DNA from 3 places in the Pseudomonas sp. AN-1 genome. Region 3 is predicted to be linked to each of the others. Evidence: riboswitches for the same ligand, from Rfam matches in the RefSeq annotation. Region 3 holds a riboswitch; each other region holds the start of a gene.
What was found. A riboswitch is a leader RNA that binds a small molecule or an ion and turns the genes downstream of it on or off. The one in region 3 is predicted to bind cobalamin.
Positions count from the first base shown of each region.

Region 1: linked by a shared signal. The riboswitch ahead of btuB (TonB-dependent vitamin B12 receptor) and the one ahead of SK095_RS13780 (TonB-dependent receptor) in region 3 are both predicted to bind cobalamin.
Region 2: linked by a shared signal. The riboswitch ahead of cobW (cobalamin biosynthesis protein CobW) and the one ahead of SK095_RS13780 (TonB-dependent receptor) in region 3 are both predicted to bind cobalamin.

Region 1 covers NZ_CP139195.1:4,565,143-4,571,899, reverse strand. Annotated here, with positions in the region: gene btuB (TonB-dependent vitamin B12 receptor) at 86-1,939, opposite strand; cobalamin riboswitch at 2,059-2,340, opposite strand; gene SK095_RS21500 (bacteriohemerythrin) at 2,573-3,022, shown strand; gene SK095_RS21495 (bacteriohemerythrin) at 3,375-3,824, shown strand; gene SK095_RS21490 (ComEA family DNA-binding protein) at 3,895-4,224, opposite strand; gene SK095_RS21485 (NYN domain-containing protein) at 4,384-5,172, opposite strand; gene SK095_RS21480 (class I SAM-dependent methyltransferase) at 5,208-5,981, opposite strand; gene SK095_RS21475 (DMT family transporter) at 6,031-6,757, opposite strand, start outside.
Region 2 covers NZ_CP139195.1:760,644-767,400, reverse strand. Annotated here, with positions in the region: gene SK095_RS03405 (cobalamin biosynthesis protein) at 1-399, opposite strand, end outside; cobalamin riboswitch at 638-831, shown strand; gene cobW (cobalamin biosynthesis protein CobW) at 957-2,012, shown strand; gene cobN (cobaltochelatase subunit CobN) at 2,017-5,751, shown strand; gene SK095_RS03390 (ATP-binding protein) at 5,773-6,757, shown strand, end outside; gene SK095_RS03385 (vWA domain-containing protein) at 6,726-6,757, shown strand, end outside.
Region 3 covers NZ_CP139195.1:2,938,654-2,945,410, forward strand. Annotated here, with positions in the region: gene ispA ((2E,6E)-farnesyl diphosphate synthase) at 1-457, shown strand, start outside; gene dxs (1-deoxy-D-xylulose-5-phosphate synthase) at 622-2,532, shown strand; cobalamin riboswitch at 2,575-2,782, shown strand; gene SK095_RS13780 (TonB-dependent receptor) at 2,883-4,781, shown strand; gene SK095_RS13785 (cobalamin-binding protein) at 4,845-5,654, opposite strand; gene SK095_RS13790 (MFS transporter) at 5,654-6,076, opposite strand; gene ribA (GTP cyclohydrolase II) at 6,073-6,690, opposite strand.

The DNA.
Region 1 (6,757 bases), 1.6 Mb from region 3:
GTGTAGCTGGCGCTGCAAAATGTCGGCGCCGTGCTGGGTTTACAACAGCTGCGGGGAAAACCTCTGCCCTGCCAGCGCCCCTGTCTCAGAGCGCCTGGTAGCGCACTGTGAAGTACACCGCCTGGCCCGGCTGGTTGTAGCCGGCGGCGGTCTGGTAGTCGGCGTCGAGCAGGTTGCTCACCCGCGCCTGCAGGCGCCACTCGTCGTCGAGGCGGTACTCGCCGCGCAGGTCGAGGCTGGCGTAGCCGGACAGTTCGGTCTGGTTTTCCAGATCGTCGTAGGCCGAGTCCCGCGCGTAGAGCGTGCCGCCCACGCTGAAACGGCCGAAGGCGCGGTCGACGTCGAGGTTGAAGGTCTGCCCGGGGCGCCGGCTGAGATCCTTGCCGTAGTAGGCAATGCCGGAGCGGCTGGAGCGCCTGGAGCGGTTTTCGGCGTCCATCAGGCTGTAACCGGCAGTCCATTCCCAACCGCGCAGGTCGCTGCCGACCTGCAGTTCGAGGCCGCGGATGCGCGCCTCGTCGACCCCTTGCGCCAGGCTTGCACCGTTGACGCGCACGCTGCTGATCAGATCGTCGACACGGGTCCGGTACACGCTGGCCGTCCAGTGCCCCCAGCCGGGGCTGCCGTTCAGCCCCAGCTCGACAGTCCGCGATTTCTCCGCATCCAGCGCGGGGTTGCCGTAGCCGGGGTAGTACAGCTCGTTGAAGGTCGGCGCCTTGAAGGCCGTGCCGTAGCTGGCATGGACGCGCAGCGTCGGGCCCAGGGCGTAACCCCAGGCGGCGCTGCCGGTATCGTGATCGCCGAACTGCTGGTTGTCGTCGCGGCGCAGCGCCAGCTGCCAGTCGTGACGCCCCGACCCGCCGAGGTACTGGGCGAAGTAGCCGTCATTGTCGCGCGAGTCCTCGGCGTAGCGCCTGGTGCTGTCGATCTCGTCGTGCTGATGGTCGACGCCCAGCACCAGGGTATGGCCCGCGGCCAGGGTCACGTCGCTCTGCCAGGACAGTGAGTCGCGACGGGTGTCGTAACGCGAATTGAAGCCACCGTCCTCGAAGGCGTCCGACCGGTCCTCGCTGCGCCCGGCCTGCAGGGTCACCAGCCAGGACTCGAGCGGGGCAAGGCGTGCGCGCAGGCCGGCGACCTTCTGCACCCCCTCGGTATAGGCGTCCTCGCCCGTGGTACTGTCGAAATCGTTGTGCGACTCGGCCTGCAGGAAGCTGCCGTCCAGTTCCAGGCCGTTGGCGAAGCGGTGGCCGGCGCGCAAGGAGCCGGACAGGTTGCGGTAGCCGTCGCTGTCGTCCTCGTAGCCGCTGGCGCCGCGCGGCTTGACGTTGATGCCGTCGGTGTCGCTGGACGAGACGCCGAGGCTGAACCAGCTCGCACCGGAGCGCCCGGACAGCCCGGCGCTGCCGCTGTGACTGTCGTGGGTGCCCGTGCCCGCCGAGAGGAACGGCCGCAGGCCGGCGCCGCCGTCCCGGCGCGTGAAGATCTGGATCACCCCGCCGATGGCTTCCGAACCGTACAGGCTGGAGCGCGGACCTCGGACGATCTCGATGCGCTCGATCAGCTCCACCGGCAGATCCTGGAAGGCGGCACTGCCGCTGGTGGCCGAACCGACCTTGATGCCGTCGATCAGCACCAGCACGTGGTCGGACTCGGTGCCGCGCAGGAACAGCGAGCTGCTCTTGCCCGGGCCGCCGTTGTTGGCCAGCGTCACGCCCGGCACGCCGCGCAGCAGCTCGGGCAGCGAGGCGGCCTGGCGGCGCTCGATTTCGGTGCGCTCGATCACCGTCACGGAGGCCAGTGCGTCGCTGGCCGTCTGCGTCGTGCGGCTGGCAGTCACCAGCAGGGGCTCGACCGACAGCGCTTCGTGCGCCAGGACGGGAATGGAGGAAAGACTACACAGCACGACGATTGTCGGCCGCAGAAGGGCATGTCTCATCGATCACTCTCTGCATCGCGCTCACCCGCGCGATTGGCTTGCGAAGGCATGCAGAGGACCGGACGACGAACGGACAGCAGGACACGCAGGCCGCCCACCCGACGGGTAGCGCCCTCCGCGATACCGTGGATGCGACAGGCCGGTCTCCGGGCTTGCGAGCGGAACCCGAGGGTTCCCGAATCCACGCCTTCCCGTGTCTGGACACAGTGGCCTGGCAGTTGGCGGACGCCTCTGGAGCGTCGCGCATCTGCCGGTGTGGCTTCTCGACTCGCCTACCGTTGCGGGGGCAGCGCCGGCTTGGTATCAAAATTGCAATGAAAAATCATTACATATACGCACCGGCTTCCCTGTTTCACCCCTCCGAGTCTGGACTGGGGGGCACCTGAAGCAGGTGGCGCAGGTTAGAGACTTGCCGGACGGGCGTCAAACTTTCCGCCCCTCCCGCGCGACTCTCCCGGCCTGAAGCGGAATTGCCAAACAGTTCACAAAACCGAGGCTTCGCGACAAAGCCCACAAGCGGACTATGGCCTTTACTGCGACATCGTGATACTGAAAGCCCACGCACCTTCGCGTGGGGCTTACAGAACAAACCACTAAAAGTAAGTCGAAACGTTTACAGCAAGGATAACCTTCATGGGATTCGTCATTTCCTGGTCGCCCGAGTACGCCACGGGCATCGATATCATCGACGAGCAGCACAAGCGCATCTTCGAATATCTGTCCGAGATCGATCACGCCATCAAGGCCCAGTCGACCAGCGAGGTCGAGTACGTGATCAAGGCCCTGCTCGACTACGCCATCTCGCACAACACCTTCGAGGAAAGCCTGATGGAAAAGGCCGGCTATCCGATGCTGGACGCCCACCATCAGGTGCATGAAGCCTTCAAGACCCGCGCCGAAGCCTACGGCCAGCGCCTGAGCAACGGCGAAGACCACTTCCGCCTGGCCCGCGAAGTGCGCACCGACATCGGCCTGTGGCTGACCAACCACATCAAGCGTGACGACAAGCACTACGTGCCCTTCGTCAAGAAGAGCCTGGACGGCGGCTTCGTGTCGCGCATGCTCGGCAAGTTCTTCGGCTGATCGCCTTGGCGGCGATCGACCAGGCCTGCAGGCCGGCTACCAGACCGGACCTGCAGCGCAGGCAGTAGCAGTCCCCGATAACAACAATAAAAGAGACGAACACCCATGCCATCCAGCCAACTCCGGCCTGCCATACACATCCACACCTCCAGGGGAGGCCTGACTCAGGGAACGAGCAACAACCCCAGCACCTGATATCCATCCAACCGCACGGACCACGAGGACGTGCGTGCCCGGTCAGGCTGACGCCTGTCACCGATGGCTACCGGCGAGCAGGACGAGCGCCGGCGGAAGATATGCAGGGCACCACGCCAGCGCGATTCAAACGTTCACAGGACAAGGGATCTACGCCATGAGCTTTGTCATTTCCTGGACAGCAGAATTCGAAACCGGCATCGATATCATCGATGAGCAGCACAAGCGCATCTTCGAGTATCTGGAGGAGATCGACCACGCGATCAAGACGCGCAACGCCGACGAAGTCGAGCACGTCATCAAGTCGCTGATCGACTATGCCATCTCCCACAACACCTTCGAGGAGAGCCTGATGGCCAAGGCCGGCTACCCGATGCTGGAGGCCCATCACCAGGTGCACGAGGCCTTCAAGGCCCGCGCCCACGCCTACCACGAGCGCCTGGGCAAGGGCGAGGAAACCTTCCGGGTGGCCAAGGAAGTGCGCACCGACATCGGCCTGTGGCTGACCAACCACATCAAGCGCGACGACAAGCACTACGTGTCCTTCGTCAAGCGCAACATCGAAGGCGGCTTCGTCGCCCGCATGCTCGGCAAGTTCTTCGGCTGATCGCCACAAAGGTCCAGCAGACAAGAGGGCCGGTCGCGAGACCGGCCCCTTCGTTCAGACAGGCATAGCCTCAGTTGGCGACCAGCCGCTCGCGATTCTTCTCCAGCGTCGCCGCACCGATGCCCTTCACTTCCAGCAACTCGTCCACCGAGGTGAACGCGCCGTTGGCCTCGCGATACTCGACGATGGCGCGGGCCTTGGCCTCGCCGATGCCGTTCAGCTCGCGCGCCAGGGTTTCCGCGTCGGCGCTGTTCAGATCGACCTTGGCCAGCGGCGCTTCGGCCGTCGCCTGAACCGCCACCGACGGGGCGGCAGACGCCGGTGCCTCGGCAGCCGAGGCCAGCGTGGAGAATCCGGTGAGCAGGGCGAACAGCAGGGAGGAAACACGCAGTTTCGACATGATCGACACTCCTTGTGTCAGTGACGGGGTACCGCCGCGATCCTGGCGGCCCATCGACACTAGGCCATGGCAACGCAATCGCCAATAACCCATGCGACATGAAGGGCCTTTTTTTGCAGCGGGGCGACGCAGTCGACATTTGCCGCACACCGCGCGCGTTCAGGAGGCAGGGGAACGCCGCCGGTAGCGCACCTGCGGGTGGTTGCCGACGCGGCGCACCTCGAACAGGTCGATGGCGGCGAACAGGTCGATCAGCCGCGAATAGCCGTAGTTGCGCGGCTCGAAGGAGGCCTGGTTGGCAATGCGCGAGCCGACCAGGCCGAGCGGCGCCCAGCCATCGTCGTCGGCGGCGTACAGCACCGCGTTGCGCAGCAGGTTCATCAGCTTGCTGTCGCCCTTGAGCTGGGGGGCGCTGCGCCGGCTGACCAGCGCCACCGCCGGCGGCACGCAGGCCACCCCCTCCTCCTCGGCCTCGGCGGGGTTGGCGCTGGTGCCCAGCGGCTGGATGGTCACCTCTACCGGCATGTCGTCGAGGTAGACGAAGCGCGAGCAGGCGTTGACGTAGGGTTCCGGCGACTTGCGCTCGCCGAAGCCGATCACCTGCTTGCCGTCGGCGCGTAGGCGGGTGACCAGCGGGGTGAAGTCGCAATCCGAGGACACCAGGCAGAACACCTCGACCGGCTTGCCGTGCAGCACGTCCATGGCGTCGATGGCCATCGCCATGTCGGTGGCATTCTTGCCCTTGACCAGGTCGAACTGCTGGATGGGCTGGATGGCGTGCTCGTGCAGCACCTGCACCCAGGACTCCAGCCGCGGGCTCTTCCAGTTGCCGTAGGCGCGGCGGATGGACACCACGCCGAGCACCGCCAGTTCGGCGAGGATGCCCTCGATCTTGCGGCTCGGCGAGTTGTCGGCATCGATGAACAGCGCTACGCGGACATTCTGCACGGGGCTGCCCTCATCCCGCGGTCGATGCCCTCAGCCTAGCCCTTTAGCGCCTTCTTCGGGTAGATGTCGTAGCGGCTGGACTTGCCCTCCAGCTGGTGGGAGGGCCTGGGGCCGTCGATACACGGCGCCTTGCGCGGGCGCTTGACCACCACCCGGTGGCTGGCCAGCGCCAGCGCCGCCGCGAGCAGCGCCGGGGCGTCGAGGTCGTCGCCGACCAAGGGGCGGAACAGGCGCATTTCCTTCTTCACCAGCGCGCTCTTGTCGCGGTGCGGGAACATCGGGTCGAGGTAGATCACCTGCGGCGGCTCGCCGGCCCAGCCCTGCATCAGCTCCACCGCGTTGCCGGTCAGCAGCTGCATCTGCGCGACGATCGGCGCCACCTCGGGGTCGCGGGCGGCGCGCGCCAGGCCGTCCTCGAGCAGCGCGGCGACCAGCGGCTGGCGCTCGATCAGGGTCAGCGCGCAGCCGAGGCTGGCCAGCACGAAGGCGTCGCGCCCCAGGCCGGCGGTGGCGTCGAGGATGCGCGGACGCACGCCGCTCTGGATGCCGACTGCCTTGGCGATCATCTGCCCGCTGCCGCCGCCGAACAGGCGCCGATGGGCGCTGGCGCCCTCGACGAAGTCGACGCGCACCGGCCCCGGCGCATCTGGACCGAGGTCGACCAGTTGCAGGCCGGCGTCGCCCAGCTGCAGGGCGAATTCGGCATCGCCCTCCTCCGCCAGTCCGAGACGGGTCGCCCACTGATGGGCGGCCGCGACATGGGCGGGACTCAGAGCTTCGACGCGGACACGGACGGGGCTGACGGACATCGGGGCTACCGGGCAGGAGAAAGGGGGCGCCATTCTGCCAAAGATCGCCTCAGCGCGCAGGCGCGCGGCCGAGCAGCACCCAGGCCACGCCGCCGAGCAGCAGCGCCGCGGCCAGCAGCAGGCGCGCCCCGAAGGGCTCGCCGAGCAGCAGCACGCCGAGCAGCGCGGTGATCAACGGCACGCTGAGCTGCACGGTGGCCGCCTGGGTGGCGCGCAGCGCCGGCAGCACCGCGTACCACAGGGCGTAGCCGACGCCCGAGGCCAGCGCGCCGGAGAGCAGCGCGTAGAGCACCCCGGCGCCGTCCAGCTGCGCCCAGGGCAGGCCGGCGAGGCCGAGCAGCAGGGCCAGCGGCAGGCAGCGCAGGAAGTTGCCGGCGGTGCTGCCCGTGGCGTCGCCGACGCCGCGGCCGCGCAGCGAGTAGACGCCCCAGGCCACCCCCGCCAGCAGCATGGCCAGCGCCGGCAGCGCCGCCGGCGCGCTGGCGCCGGGCAGCAGCAGCACGGCCAGCCCGGCGCCGGCCAGCAGCAGGCCGCAGCCCTGTCCCGCCGTCAGCCGCTCGCCGCGCCACAGTCCCCAGAGGATCATGCTGGCCTGCACCGCGCCGAACAGCAGCAGCGCGCCGGTGGCGGCGGACAGCTGCAGGTAGGCCCAGGAGAAGCCCGCCGCATAGGCGAACAGCGCCAGCGCCGACGGCCAGCTGCCGCCCAGCACTGCGCGCGCCGCCCGCTGACGCAGGCGCACGATCAGCCACAGCGCCAGGGCGCCGGAGGCGAGG
Region 2 (6,757 bases), 2.2 Mb from region 3:
GCGCCGCTTGGCGATCAGCAGTTCGGCGGACGCTCCGCCCAGCGCCTCGGCGAGCGCCAGGGCGCTGGCCTCGGCCACCCCGGCGCAGCCGGTGGTGCGCCGGGCGGCCTCGGAACGGCTGGTCAGTCGAGGCTCGTACTCCCGCAATTGCTCCACGCAGAGGCCGTGCAGCGGCAGGCCAAACTGCCCGGCCAGGGCGGCGAGGCCCGGCTCGGCGAGCTTGCCGTCGAGACTGGCCAGAGCGTGCAGATCTCCGACGTTCAGCCCGCGTTCGCGCAAGCTGTCCTCCAAAAGCCTGTGCAGCTCCTCGACGCTACAATTGCGGCGGCAGCCGAAACCGGCGACCAACAGCCGGGCAGGGCGGGGCTCCGCGGAGGAGGGGGTATGTGCTGCGGACATGGAAGTTGGCCGATCAGGCTCGCCGGATCGCGGCAGAGGGTGGTTTTTCGATGGCGGTCGCTCAGGCGGAACGCTTTTTTACAACAGCATGCCGCCGCGCACGGCGTCAATCGCGCGACCGCCGTTGGGCATGGCGTAGGGTAGAAGTCTCGCGCAGCGATCTTCTCCCAAGTCTCCGGCACCAACACTCCCGGTAGGCATCCCCGGCCGCCGCCATTGACCGCCGCGCGCACCCTGCGTAGCCTTGCGGCCCCGAGGTTCTCCGGTCTGGGCCGGAGCTAAGAGGGAACGCGGTGCAACACCGCGGCTGCCCCCGCAACTGTAAACGGTACGAATCCCCTCACGACGCCACTGCTCACGCGGGAAGGCGAGGGGACGGCGCCAAGGCGCCCACCGTGAGCCAGGAGACCTGCCTCGAAGGAAGCGCCCCGCCTCGCGGAGCGTTTCCGGACCTTCACGACAACCGGGCGGGGTGATCCGGTGGCGAATCCGACCGACCGGTGCGCGTGCGTCCGGTGGCGTCTCGTCATGCCCCCGCCAGCCAGGCAGGGCCGCGCATGAAATCCTTGAGCAAACTTCCCGTCACCATCGTCACCGGCTTCCTCGGCGCCGGCAAGACCACCCTGCTGCGCCATATGCTCGACAACGCCCAGGGCCGGCGCATCGCGGTGATCGTCAACGAATTCGGCGAACTGGGCATCGACGGCGAGATCCTCAAGCAGTGCGCCATCGGCTGCAGCGAGGAGGAGGCGCTCGGCCGCGTCTTCGAGCTGGCCAACGGCTGCCTGTGCTGCACCGTGCAGGAAGAGTTCTTCCCGGTGATGCGCGAGCTGGTGGCGCGCCGCCACGATCTTGACCACATCCTCATCGAAACCAGCGGCCTCGCGCTGCCCAAACCGCTGGTGCAGGCCTTCAACTGGCCGGAAATCCGCAACGCCTGCACCGTCGACGCGGTGGTCACCGTGGTCGACAGCCCGGCGGTGGCCGCCGGCACCTTCGCCGCCTTCCCCGAGCAGGTCGACGCGCAGCGCCGCGCCGATCCCAACCTCGACCATGAATCGCCGCTGCACGAGCTGTTCGAGGACCAGCTGGCCTGCGCCGACCTGGTGGTGCTCAACAAGACCGACCTGCTCGCCGACGCCGCGCTGGCCGCGGTGCGCGCCGAGGTCGCCGAGGAGCTGCCGCCGGCGGTGAAGATCGTCGAGGCGCAGCAGGGCCGCTTGCCGCTGGACGTGCTGCTGGGCATCGGCGCCGAGGCCGAGCTGCACATCGACGCCCGCCCCGGCCACCACGACCACGGCGATGGCGAGGACCACGACCACGACGAGTTCGACGCCTTCGGCGTCGAGCTGCCGGAAGTCGACGAGCGCCTGCTGCTCGCCACGCTCGCCGAGCTGGTGCAGCGTCACGCCGTGCTGCGGGTGAAAGGCTTCGTCGCCGTGCCGGGCAAGGCCATGCGCCTGCTGGTGCAGGGCGTCGGCCAGCGCTTCGACCGCCACTTCGAGCGCGCCTGGCGCGAAGGCGAAGCGCGCGCCACCCGCCTGGTGATCATCGGCCAGGCGCTGGACGCCGCGGTGATCGACGCCGAGCTGCGCGCCGCGCTGACCCGCTGAACGCATGCACCTCCTGCGCACCCAGCCCGGTGGCTTCGTCCCCGACGACAGCATCGCCGACCTCGGCCAGACCCCGGCCGAGCTGGTGATCCTCTGCAGCGGCGACTCCAACCTGACGCTGCTGGCCGCGGCCGCCGGCGAACTGGGCGGCGACTATCCGAGCCTGCGCCTGGCCAACCCCGCCCAGCTGCGCAACCACGCCTCGGTCGACCTTTACGTCGAGGACGTGCTGCGCCATGCGCGGCTGATCCTGCTCTCGCTGCACGGCGGGGTGGGCTACTGGCGCTACGGCATCGAGCGGCTGGTCGAGCTGGGCGAGGCCGGCGCCATCCTGATCCTGGTGCCCGGCGACGACCGTCCCGACCCGGAGCTGACCCGCCTGAGCACGGTATCCGCCGCGGACGCCGAACGCGCCTGGCAGTACCTGCGCCAGGGCGGGCTGGACAACGCCCGCCAGCTGTATCGCTTCCTCGCCGACCGCTGGCTGGGCCGCCCGCAGGCCTGGTCCGAGCCGCAGGCGCTGCAGCGCGTCGCCGTCCACCACCCGCGCCACGGCAGCGGCACCCCGGCGCTGTGGCAGGCCGACTGGCGCCCCGGTGCGCCGGTGGCGGCGCTGCTGTTCTATCGCGCGCAGTTGCAGGCGGCCAACACCGCCTTCGTCGACGAGTTCTGCGCGCGTCTCGTCGCCCAGGGCCTCAATCCGCTGCCGATCGCCGTGGCCAGCCTCAAGGAGGCGGCCTGCCTGGTCCAGGTCGAGGACTGGCTGGACGAGACCGACGCGGCGCTGATCCTCAATACCACCGGCTTTGCCCTGTCCAGCCCGGAGCGCCCGGCGCTGCGTCCGTTCCGCCGCGACGTGCCGGTGCTGCAGGCGATCTGCGCGCTGGACAACCGCCAGCGCTGGCAGGACAACCCGCAGGGCCTCGGCCCGCGTGACCTGGCCATGCACGTGGCGCTGCCGGAACTGGATGGGCGCATCGTCACCCGGCCGATCAGCTTCAAGGGCTTGGCCTGGCGCAGCGAGCGCAGCCAGAGCGACGTGGTCTGCTACCAGGCCGACGGCGAGCGCATGGACTTCGTCGCCGAGCTGGCGCGACGCTGGGTGAGCCTGGCGCGCAAGGCCAACGCCGACAAGCGCATCGCCCTGGTGCTGGCCAACTACCCGACCCGCGACGGGCGCATCGGCAACGGCGTCGGCCTCGACACCCCGGCGGCGGCGCTGAACATCCTCCGCGCGCTGGAGGCTTCGGGTTACCCGGTCGCCGGTCTGCCGGATTCCGGCACCGCGCTGATCCACGCCCTGCTCGGCGGTGTGAGCAACGATCTCGACAGCCTCGATCTGCGCCCCTGCCAGCAGAGCCTTTCGCTGGCCGACTATCGCCGGCTGTTAGCGCGCCTGCCCGCCGCCAATCAGCAGGCGGTGCTGCAGCGCTGGGGCGCGCCGGAAAACGACCCGATGTTCCGCAGCGGGCGGATGATGGTCGCCGGCCTGCGCCTGGGGCTGACCTTCGTCGGCATCCAGCCGGCGCGCGGCTACCAGCTCGATCCGGCGGCGATCTACCACGATCCGCTGCTGGTGCCGCCGCACGGCTATCTGGCGTTCTACTTCTGGCTGCGCGAGGCCTACGGCGCCGACGCGGTGGTCCACGTCGGCAAGCACGGCAACCTGGAATGGCTGCCGGGCAAGGGCGTCGGCCTGTCCGCCGAGTGCTGGCCGGACGCGATCTTCGGCCCGCTGCCCAACGTCTACCCGTTCATCGTCAACGACCCCGGCGAGGGCGCCCAGGCCAAGCGCCGCACTCAGGCGGTGATAATCGACCACCTGATGCCGCCGCTGACCCGCGCCGAGAGCTACGGCCCGCTGCGCGACCTGGAGCGCCTCGCCGACGAATACTACGAGGCCAGCCTGCTCGACCCGCACCGCGCCGAGCAGCTGCGCGGCGAGATCCTCGCCACGGTGCGCGCCACCGCGCTGGACCGCGAGCTGAACCTGCAGCTCAGCGACGACCCGGACAGCTGGCTGCCGCAACTCGACGCCTACCTGTGCGACCTCAAGGAGTCGCAGATCCGCGACGGCCTGCACGTGTTCGGCGAATCGCCCAGCGGGCGCCTGCGCCGCGACACCCTGCTGGCGCTGCTGCGCGTACCGCGCGGCGACGGGCAGGGCGGCAACGCCAGCCTGCTGCACGCGCTGGCCGCCGACCTGAAATTGGGCTGGGACCCACTGGCCGGCGACTCCGGCGAGCCGTGGCGCGGTCCGCGTCCGGATTGCCTGATCGATGTATGCGACGAGCTGTGGCGCACGGCGGGCGACACCCGCGAGCGCCTGGAGCTGCTCGCCCTGCAACTGATCGACGGGCAGATGGATGCGCCCGGCGCGGCCAGCGCCGCGGTGCTCGCCGAGCTGCACGAGCGCGTCGCGCCGCTGCTCGACGGCTGCGGCGCGGCGGAGATCGCTGGCCTGCTCGCCGCGCTGGACGGCCGCTTCGTGCCGCCGGGACCGAGCGGTGCGCCCAGCCGCGGCCGTCTCGACGTGCTGCCCACCGGGCGCAACTTCTATTCCGTCGACGTGCGCAACCTGCCGACGCCGACCGCCTGGCGGCTGGGCTTCCAGTCGGCCAGCCTGCTGCTCGAACGGCACCTGCAGGACCACGGCGAGCACCTGACCCAGCTCGGGCTGTCGGTGTGGGGCACCGCGACCATGCGCACCGGCGGCGACGACATCGCCCAGGCCTTGGCGCTGCTCGGCGTGCGCCCGGTGTGGCAGACCGGCAGCGGGCGGGTCGAGGACTTCGAGATCCTCCCGGTGTCGCTGCTCGACCGCCCGCGGGTCGACGTCACCCTGCGCGTCTCCGGCTTCTTTCGCGACGCCTTCGCCAATCTGCTGCGCCTGTTCGATGCCGCGGTGCTGGCGGTGGCTGCGCTGGACGAGCCGGAGGAGCTCAACCCGCTGGCCGCGCGGGTGCGCCGCGAGAGCGCCGAGCTGGCCGCCGCAGGGCTGAGCCCGGAGGAGGCGCGCCGGCGCGCCGGCTGGCGGGTGTTCGGCGCCGCCCCCGGCGGCTACGGCACCGGCGTGCAGCAGGCCATCGCCGAGGGCGCCTGGGACAGCCGCGCCGATCTGGCCGAGGTCTACCTGACCTGGGGCGGCTACGCCTACGGCGCCGGCGGCGACGGCGTGCCGGCCCGCGCCGCGCTGGAGCGGCGCCTCGCCGGCGTGCAGGCGGTGCTGCACAACCAGGACAACCGCGAGCACGACCTGCTCGACTCCAACGACTACTTCCAGTTCCAGGGCGGCATGCTGGCTGCGGCGGAAACCCTCGGCGGCGCCCCGGTGGCCAGCTACCACGGCGACCACAGCCAGCCGGGCAACCCGCGCATCCGCACCCTCAAGGAAGAACTGAACCGCGTGGTGCGCGCCCGCGCCGCCAATCCCAAGTGGGTCGCCGGCATCAAGCGCCACGGCTACAAGGGTGCCTTCGAGCTGGCGGCGACGGTCGACTACCTGTGCGCGTTCGATGCCACCAGCGAGCTGATCGACGATCACCAGTACAAACTGCTCACCGATGCCTACCTGCTCGACGCCGATACCCGCGAGTTCGTCCGCCAGCACAACCCGGTGGCGCTGCGCGAGATGACCGAGCGCCTGCTCGACGCCCAGCAGCGCGGCCTCTGGCAAGAGCCGGGCGAATACCGCGAGGCGCTGGAGAACCTGCTGCTCGACTGCGAGGAGGACGGCTGATGGCCGTGACGAGGATTTCCCATGCATGAACCCGTGAATTTCCCGCTAGCCGCGGTGGTCGGCGCCGACGCGCTGAAGCTGGCGCTGTGCTTGGCGGCGGTCGACCCGGCGATCGGCGGTGTGCTGATCGAGGGGCCGCGCGGCATGGCCAAGTCGACCCTGGCGCGCGGCGTGGCCGAGCTGCTCGACGGCGGCCAGCTGGTCACCCTGCCGCTGGGCGCCACCGAGGAGCGCATCGTCGGCACCCTCGACCTGGACGCCGCCCTCGGCGAGGGCCGCGCGCGCTTCGCCCCGGGCCTCTTGGCGCGCGCCCACGGCGGCGTGCTCTACGTCGACGAGGTCAACCTGCTGGCCGACCATCTGGTCGACCTGCTGCTCGACGTGGCGGCCAGCGGGGTCAACCACGTCGAGCGCGACGGCATCTCGCACCGCCACGCCGCGCGCTTCGTGCTGATCGGCACCATGAACCCGGAGGAGGGCGAGCTGCGCCCGCAGTTGCTCGACCGCTTCGGCCTCGCCGTCGTCCTCGGCGGCGCGCCGCTGCCCGCCGAGCGCGCCGAGATCGTCCGCCGCCGGCTGGACTTCGACCGCGACCCGCAGGCCTTCCGCGTCCGCTGGCAGGCGGCGCAGGACCAGCTGCAGGCGCGCTGCCGGCAGGCCCGCGAGCAATTGGAAGCGATCCCGCTGGACGACACGGCGCTGGAAACCATCGCCGCGCGCTGCTACGCCGCCGGCATCGACGGCCTGCGCGGCGACCTGGTCTGGCTGCGCGCCGCCCGCGCCCATGCCGCCTGGCGCGGCGCGCAGGCCATCGCCGCCGAGGACATCGACGCGGTGCAGGACTTCGTGCTGCGCCATCGCCATCCGCACGGCCCGGCCGCCGAGCCGCCGCAGCAGAATCCCGGCGATTCTGCGCCGCAGAGGGAGGCGGGCGGGCAGAACGACGGCCAGCGCGGAGAACAAGGCGAAGGCCAGTGGGGCGAGCTGCCGGCGCAGCCGCTGGCCA
Region 3 (6,757 bases):
GGCCCGCGCCGCCGGACCGGCCGGCATGGTCGGCGGCCAGGCCATCGACCTCGGCTCGGTCGGCGTGCAGCTCGACCAGACCGCCCTGGAGACCATGCACCGGCACAAGACCGGTGCGCTGATCGAGGCCAGCGTGCGCCTCGGCGCCCTGGCCAGCGGCGGCAGCGACGCCAGCAGCCTCGCCGCGCTGCAGGACTACGCCCGCGCCATCGGCCTGGCCTTCCAGGTGCAGGACGACATCCTCGACGTGGAGAGCGACACCGCCACCCTGGGCAAGACCCAGGGCAAGGACCAGGCCCACGACAAGCCGACCTACCCGGCGCTGCTCGGCCTCGACGCCGCCAAGGCCTACGCCCTGGAACTGCGCGATCTGGCGCTGGCGGCCCTGCAGCCATTCGACGAGCGCGCCGACGCCCTGCGCCAGCTGGCCTGCTACATAGTCGCACGCACGCACTGAGTTCCCCGGTCCGGACCCGGCCGCCACGGCGGAAAATCGCGGCGCGAATTTTCCACGGGGTGGCCATCCCCCCTGCGCCGGCTCCACTCGACCTTCGCTTGCTTGGGCACCCCGGCCGCTTCGGGTAAACTCGCCCATCTTTTTCCGACTGCCGAACCCGTCCGATGCCCAAGACGCTGCACGAGTTTCCCCGCCAGCGGCCCGACACGCCCCTGCTCGACCGCATCGACAGCCCCGCCGCGCTGCGCGACCTCAGCGAGGCCGAGCTGGACACCCTGGCCGACGAGCTGCGCCAGTACCTGCTCTACACGGTGGGGCGTACCGGCGGGCACTTCGGCGCCGGTCTGGGCGTGGTCGAGCTGACCATCGCCCTGCACCACGTCTACCACACCCCCGAGGACCGTCTGGTGTGGGACGTCGGCCACCAGGCCTACCCGCACAAGATCCTCACCGGCCGCCGCGAGCGGATGGCGACCCTGCGCCAGAAGGGCGGCCTGGCCGCCTTCCCGCGGCGCAGTGAGAGCGCGTACGACACCTTCGGCGTCGGCCACTCCAGCACCTCGATCAGCGCCGCGCTGGGCATGGCCCTGGCCAACCGTCTGCAGGGCAGCGAGCGGCGCACCGTGGCGGTGATCGGCGACGGCGCACTGACCGCCGGCATGGCCTTCGAGGCGCTCAACCACGCCTCGGAAACCGCCGCCGACATGCTGGTGGTGCTCAACGACAACGACATGTCGATCTCGCGCAACGTCGGCGGCCTGAACAACTACCTGACCAAGATCCTCTCCAGCCGCACCTACGCCAGCATGCGCGAGGGCAGCAAGAAGATCCTCTCGCGCATCCCCGGCGCCTGGGAGATCGCCCGCCGCACCGAGGAGCACGCCAAGGGCATGCTGGTGCCCGGCACCCTGTTCGAGGAGCTGGGCTGGAACTACATCGGCCCCATCGACGGCCACGACCTGCCGACCCTGATCGCCACCCTGCGCAAGATGCGCGAACTCAAGGGCCCGCAGTTCCTCCACGTGGTGACCAAGAAGGGCAAGGGCTTCGCCCCGGCCGAGGAAGACCCGATCGGCTATCACGCCATCGGCAAGCTGGAGGTCGGCAGCAGCGCCGCGCCCAAGGCCAGCGGACCGAAATACTGCGAGGTGTTCGGCCAGTGGCTGTGCGACATGGCGGCCGTCGACGAGCGCCTGATCGGCATCACCCCGGCGATGAAGGAAGGCTCCGACCTGGTGGCCTTCGCCGAGCGCTTCCCGGAACGCTACTTCGACGTCGCCATCGCCGAGCAGCACGCGGTGACCCTCGCCGCCGGCCTGGCCTGCGAGGGCGCCAAGCCGGTGGTGGCGATCTACTCGACCTTCCTGCAGCGCGCCTACGACCAGCTGATCCACGACGTCGCGGTACAGGACCTCGACGTGCTGTTCGCCATCGACCGCGCCGGCCTGGTCGGCGAGGACGGCCCGACCCACGCCGGCAGCTTCGACCTCTCCTACCTGCGCTGCATCCCCGACATGGTCGTCATGACCCCCAGCGACGAGAACGAGCTGCGCCTGCTGCTGACCACCGGCTACCGGCATGTCGGCCCGGCGGCGGTACGCTACCCGCGCGGCAGCGGCCCCAACGCTCCGATCTCTCCGGCGCTGGAGGCAGTCGAGATCGGCAAGGGCGTGGTCCGTCGTCACGGCGCCGGCCAGGTCGCCCTGCTGGTGTTCGGCGTGCAGCTGGCCGCCGCGCTGGAGGTGGCCGAGAAGCTCGATGCCACGGTGGTCGACATGCGCTTCGTCAAGCCGCTCGACGCCGCACTGATACGCGAGCTGGCCGCCAGCCACGCGCTGCTGGTGAGCGTCGAGGAGAACGCGGTGATGGGCGGCGCCGGCAGCGCGGTGGCCGAATTCCTCGCCGCCGAGGGCATCGTCATGCCGCTGCTGCAGCTCGGCCTGCCCGACCGCTACGTCGAGCACGCCAAGCCGACCGAGATGCTCGCCGAATGCGGCCTGGATGCCGCCGGCATCGAGTCCGCGGTGCGCGCGCGCCTGGCGCTGCTTGAGAAAAACTCATCCCGAGTCGTCTGAAAGCTGCTTGAGTTTCACCACGCCGCGCACTAAGGTGCGCGGCGTTTTGCTTTTCGTCAGGGTGCGCAGGCTAGGGCCTGCGTTAAACGGGAAGCCGGTGCGTCCTCGGACAAGGCCGGCGCTGCCCCCGCAACGGTAATCGACCGCAGACCTCGGTCTGCACGCCCGTTCAACAGCCACTGGGAATGTCCCGGGAAGGCGAACCGGCGCGTCGACAGCCCGGAGACCGGCCCCGACGGATTCGACAGGTGTTGCGGAGGGCCGCACCGTCAGTCGCGCGCCCGTCCTGTGGGCGCGTTTCTGTCTTCTGCCCTCCTCGAAAGTCTGCCTTCACTTTTGAGGATTTCCTGATGAAGCTTTCCCGTCTGGCGCTGGCCGTGGCCCTCGCCCCGAGCCTGACCCTGGCCGCCGAGCCGGCCAGCGACGACATCGCGCCCCTGGTCATCACCCGCGCCACTCCGCTGGAGCAGCCGGCGCCGGCCAGCGTGCGGGTGATCAAGCGCGCCGAGATCGAGCGCAGCGGCGCCCACAACCTGATCGACGTGCTGCGCGGCCAGGCCGGCGTGCAGCTGCGCGACATCATCGGCGACGGCAGCCGCGCCACGCCCAGCCTGCGCGGCTTCGGCGAGAACGCGGTGAACAACACGCTGATCCTGGTCGACGGCCGCCGCCTCAACCAGCCGGCGATGGCCGGCGCCGACCTCAACAGCGTGCCGCTGGCCAACATCGAGCGCATCGAGATCCTGCGCGGCGCCGGCACCGTGCTGTACGGCGACCAGGCGGTCGGCGGGGTGATCAACATCGTCACCCGCACGCCGCGGCGCAACGAGGCCTACGTGGAGACCAGCCGCGGCAGCCACGACCTGGAAGCCTATCGCGGCCATGTCTTCCAGCAGCTCGGCGGCGGCTTCTCGGTGTACGCCAGCGGCGAGGCCCGCCACACCGACAACTACCGCGACCACAACGCCGCCGACTACGGCAACGCCTTCGGCCGCCTGCGCTACGACCACGCCCGCGGCTGGGCGCTGTACGAGTACCAGACGGTGGACGACGAGCTGCTCTATCCGGGCGCGCTGAGCCTCGCCCAACGCCGCAGCGACCGCAAGCAGAGCCAGTCCACGGACTGGAACGACAGCAATACCCAGGTGCACCGCTTCGCCGTCGAGCAGCGCCTCGACGAGATCTGGACCGCCAACTTCGACTACAGCCACAGCGACCAGGATGGCGTGGGCTCGTTCTTCGGAGGCGGCTTCAGCCAAGGCACTCGCATCGAAAGCTTCAGCCCGCGCCTGACCGCCCGCTGGGACACGGCGCGCGGCCACAGCGAATGGCTGCTGGGCCACGACCACATCACCAGCGACTACCAGGCCTCCTGGGGCAGCGACTTCCGCCAGACCCTGCGCGACTGGTACACCCAATTCAGCCAGCCGCTCGGCCACGACCTGACGCTGAGCCTCGGCTACCGCGCCAGCGAGGCCGAGGACCGCGACCACAGCGCCGGCAGCAACCACACCGACCGCGAGGGCAGCAGCAGCGTCGGCCTGTCCTGGCAGGCCGACGCGCAGACCCGCGTGTTCCTCAAGCGCGAGGACGTGCTGCGCTGGGCCAACGTCGACGAGAACGGCTTCGTCGGCCCCGGCGTCGAGTTCCTCAAGCCGCAGACCGGCGCATCCTGGGAAGGCGGCGTGGAATGGGACGACGGCGCGCAGCGCTACCAGCTGAGCGTCTACCGCCTCGATCTGGACGACGAGCTGATGTACGACGCCACGGCCACGGGCCCCTTCGGTCCCGGCACCGGCGCCAACGTCAACCTGGACAAGACCCGCCGCGATGGCCTGCTGCTCGAGGCCCGCCGCCAGCTGACCGAGCGCCTCGCCCTCGGCGGCCAGTACAGCTTCACCGACTCCGAGTACCGCACCGGCCCCTTCGCGGGCAACGAGGTGCCCGGCGTATCGCGCCACAGCGCCAGCGCCCACCTCGACTACCTGCTCCTGCCGGGACTCAACGGCCGCCTGGAGGCCCTGTACACCGGCGGCTACTACCTGTACAGCGACGACGCCCACAGCCAGCCGCGCGAGGGCGGCTACACCCTGCTCAACGCCGCACTGAGCTACGACTACCGCCAGCTCACCGCCAGGCTGCGGATCAACAACCTGACCGGCAAGCAGTACGACACCTATGCCAACCCCTTCGGCCGCTACCCGGCGCCGGAAGAGGACGTGCAGCTGAGCGTCGGCTACCGCTTCTGATCCGGACGCCGGAAACGACGAGGCCCCGCCTAAGCGGGGCCTCGTCGTTTCAGCCGCGCAGACTCAGCGCGCCCTGTCCAGCAGCTCGCACAGCTTCGCCGTGGCGGCGAGCATCTGGAAGCTGGGCCGCTCGATGCCCTCGTCCGGCACCTCCCACACCTGGCCACGGCGCACCGCGGTCAGTTGCGGCCAGGCCTGCCAGGCGCCGGCCTGGCCCGGCTCGCCGACCAGGATCACCGCCGGGTCGCGGGCCAGCACCGACTCGACGCCGACCTGCGGCGCCGGCAGGGCAAGGTCCTCGAACACGTTGCGCGCGCCGCACAGGCGCAGGGCGTCGCTGATGATCTGCCGGCCGCCGAGGGTGTACATGGGCCGGTCCCACACTTGGTAGAACACTGCCAGCGGCGCGCTGCCCGCGTAGCGCGCCCGCAGCGCGGCGATGCCTGCGCGCATGCGCGCGGCGAGGCGCTCGCCCTCCGCGCCATGGCCGACCGCGGCGCCGATCGCCGCCAGTTGGCCGGCCAACTCGTCGAGGTCGTGCGGCTGCGCCTCGATCAGCGGGATGCCGAGGGTCCTGAGCTGCGCATGCATGGCCGGGCCGACGCTGTCCGGCCAGAGCAGGACCAGGTCCGGCTGCAGGCTGAGCAGCACCTCCAGGTTGAGCTGGCCGTGGCGGCCGAGGGATGGCAGGTGGGCCAGCGCCGGCAGGCGCGGGCCGCCGTCGAGCACGCCGACCAGACGCTCGGCGGCGCCCAGCTCGACCATGATCTCGCTGAGCGAGGGCGCCAGCGCCACCACCCGCCGCGCGTCCGGCTCCGTGGCCTGCGCCAGGGCGGCGCCGAGCAGCAGGACGGCGAGCAGCAGGCGGCGCATCAGCCGAGCTGGCGTGGCAGGCGATAGAGCAGCGCGATCACCAGGCTGGCGAACGCCAGCAGCAGCACCGGCACCGCGTGCAGGTCGGCCAGCCGGCCGACAGCGGCGATCCAGGCCGGCAGCAGGGCGCCGAGCAGGCCGTGGCGCTGGGTCCGGGCGAACACGGCCCAGGCCGCATCCTCATCGGGAGTGTCGAGGGCGCGGGCGGTGGCGATCAGGCCATGCTTGAAGCGGCGGAACAGCGGCAGGCCGACGAACATCGACAGCAGCGCGGCGACGAACAGCGGCATGGCCAGGCTGTCCGGCAGCAGCGCACGCTCCGGGCCGAAGGCGCCGAGCAGGATCAGCGGCAGCCAGGCCAGGGCCAGCATGCCCCACCAGCGGCGGGCGAACGCCGGCCGCTGCAGCGCCACCGCACTCATTCGCCTTCGTTCTCGGCCTGGTGCAGGTTGCCGAGCAGGTGGCCGAGCTTGCCGGCCTTGGTCGCCAGATAGTGCCTGTTGTGCGGGTTGAGGCCGCTGTGCAGCGGCACGCGCTCGGCCAGGCGGATGCCGTAGGTTTCCAGCGCCTTGAGCTTGCGCGGGTTGTTGGTCATCAGCTTGAGCTCGTGGATGCCGAGGTGGTCGAGCATCGGCCGGCACATGGCGTAGTCGCGCTGGTCGGCGCCGAAGCCCAGGCGCTCGTTGGCCTCGACGGTGTCGGCGCCGGCGTCCTGCAGCTCGTAGGCGCGGATCTTGTTGAGCAGGCCGATGCCGCGACCTTCCTGGCGCAGGTAGAGCAGCACGCCGCGGCCTTCGGCGGCGATGGCGCGCAGCGCCGCCTCGAGCTGGGCGCCGCAGTCGCAGCGCAGGCTGAACAGCGCATCGCCGGTCAGGCATTCGGAATGCAGGCGGCCGAGCACCGGGCGACCGTCGGCGACGTCGCCCAAGGTCAGGGCCACGTGCTCCTTGCCGGTGGCCTCATCGAGAAAGCCATGCATGGTGAACACGCCAAACGGGGTTGGCAGCTTCGAGGCGGCGACAAAGACGACGGACACCGGGACACTCCTGCGGGACGTAGGGCACCGATTGTAGCAGCAAGCATGGCCGAGGCGGCCAGTCGGG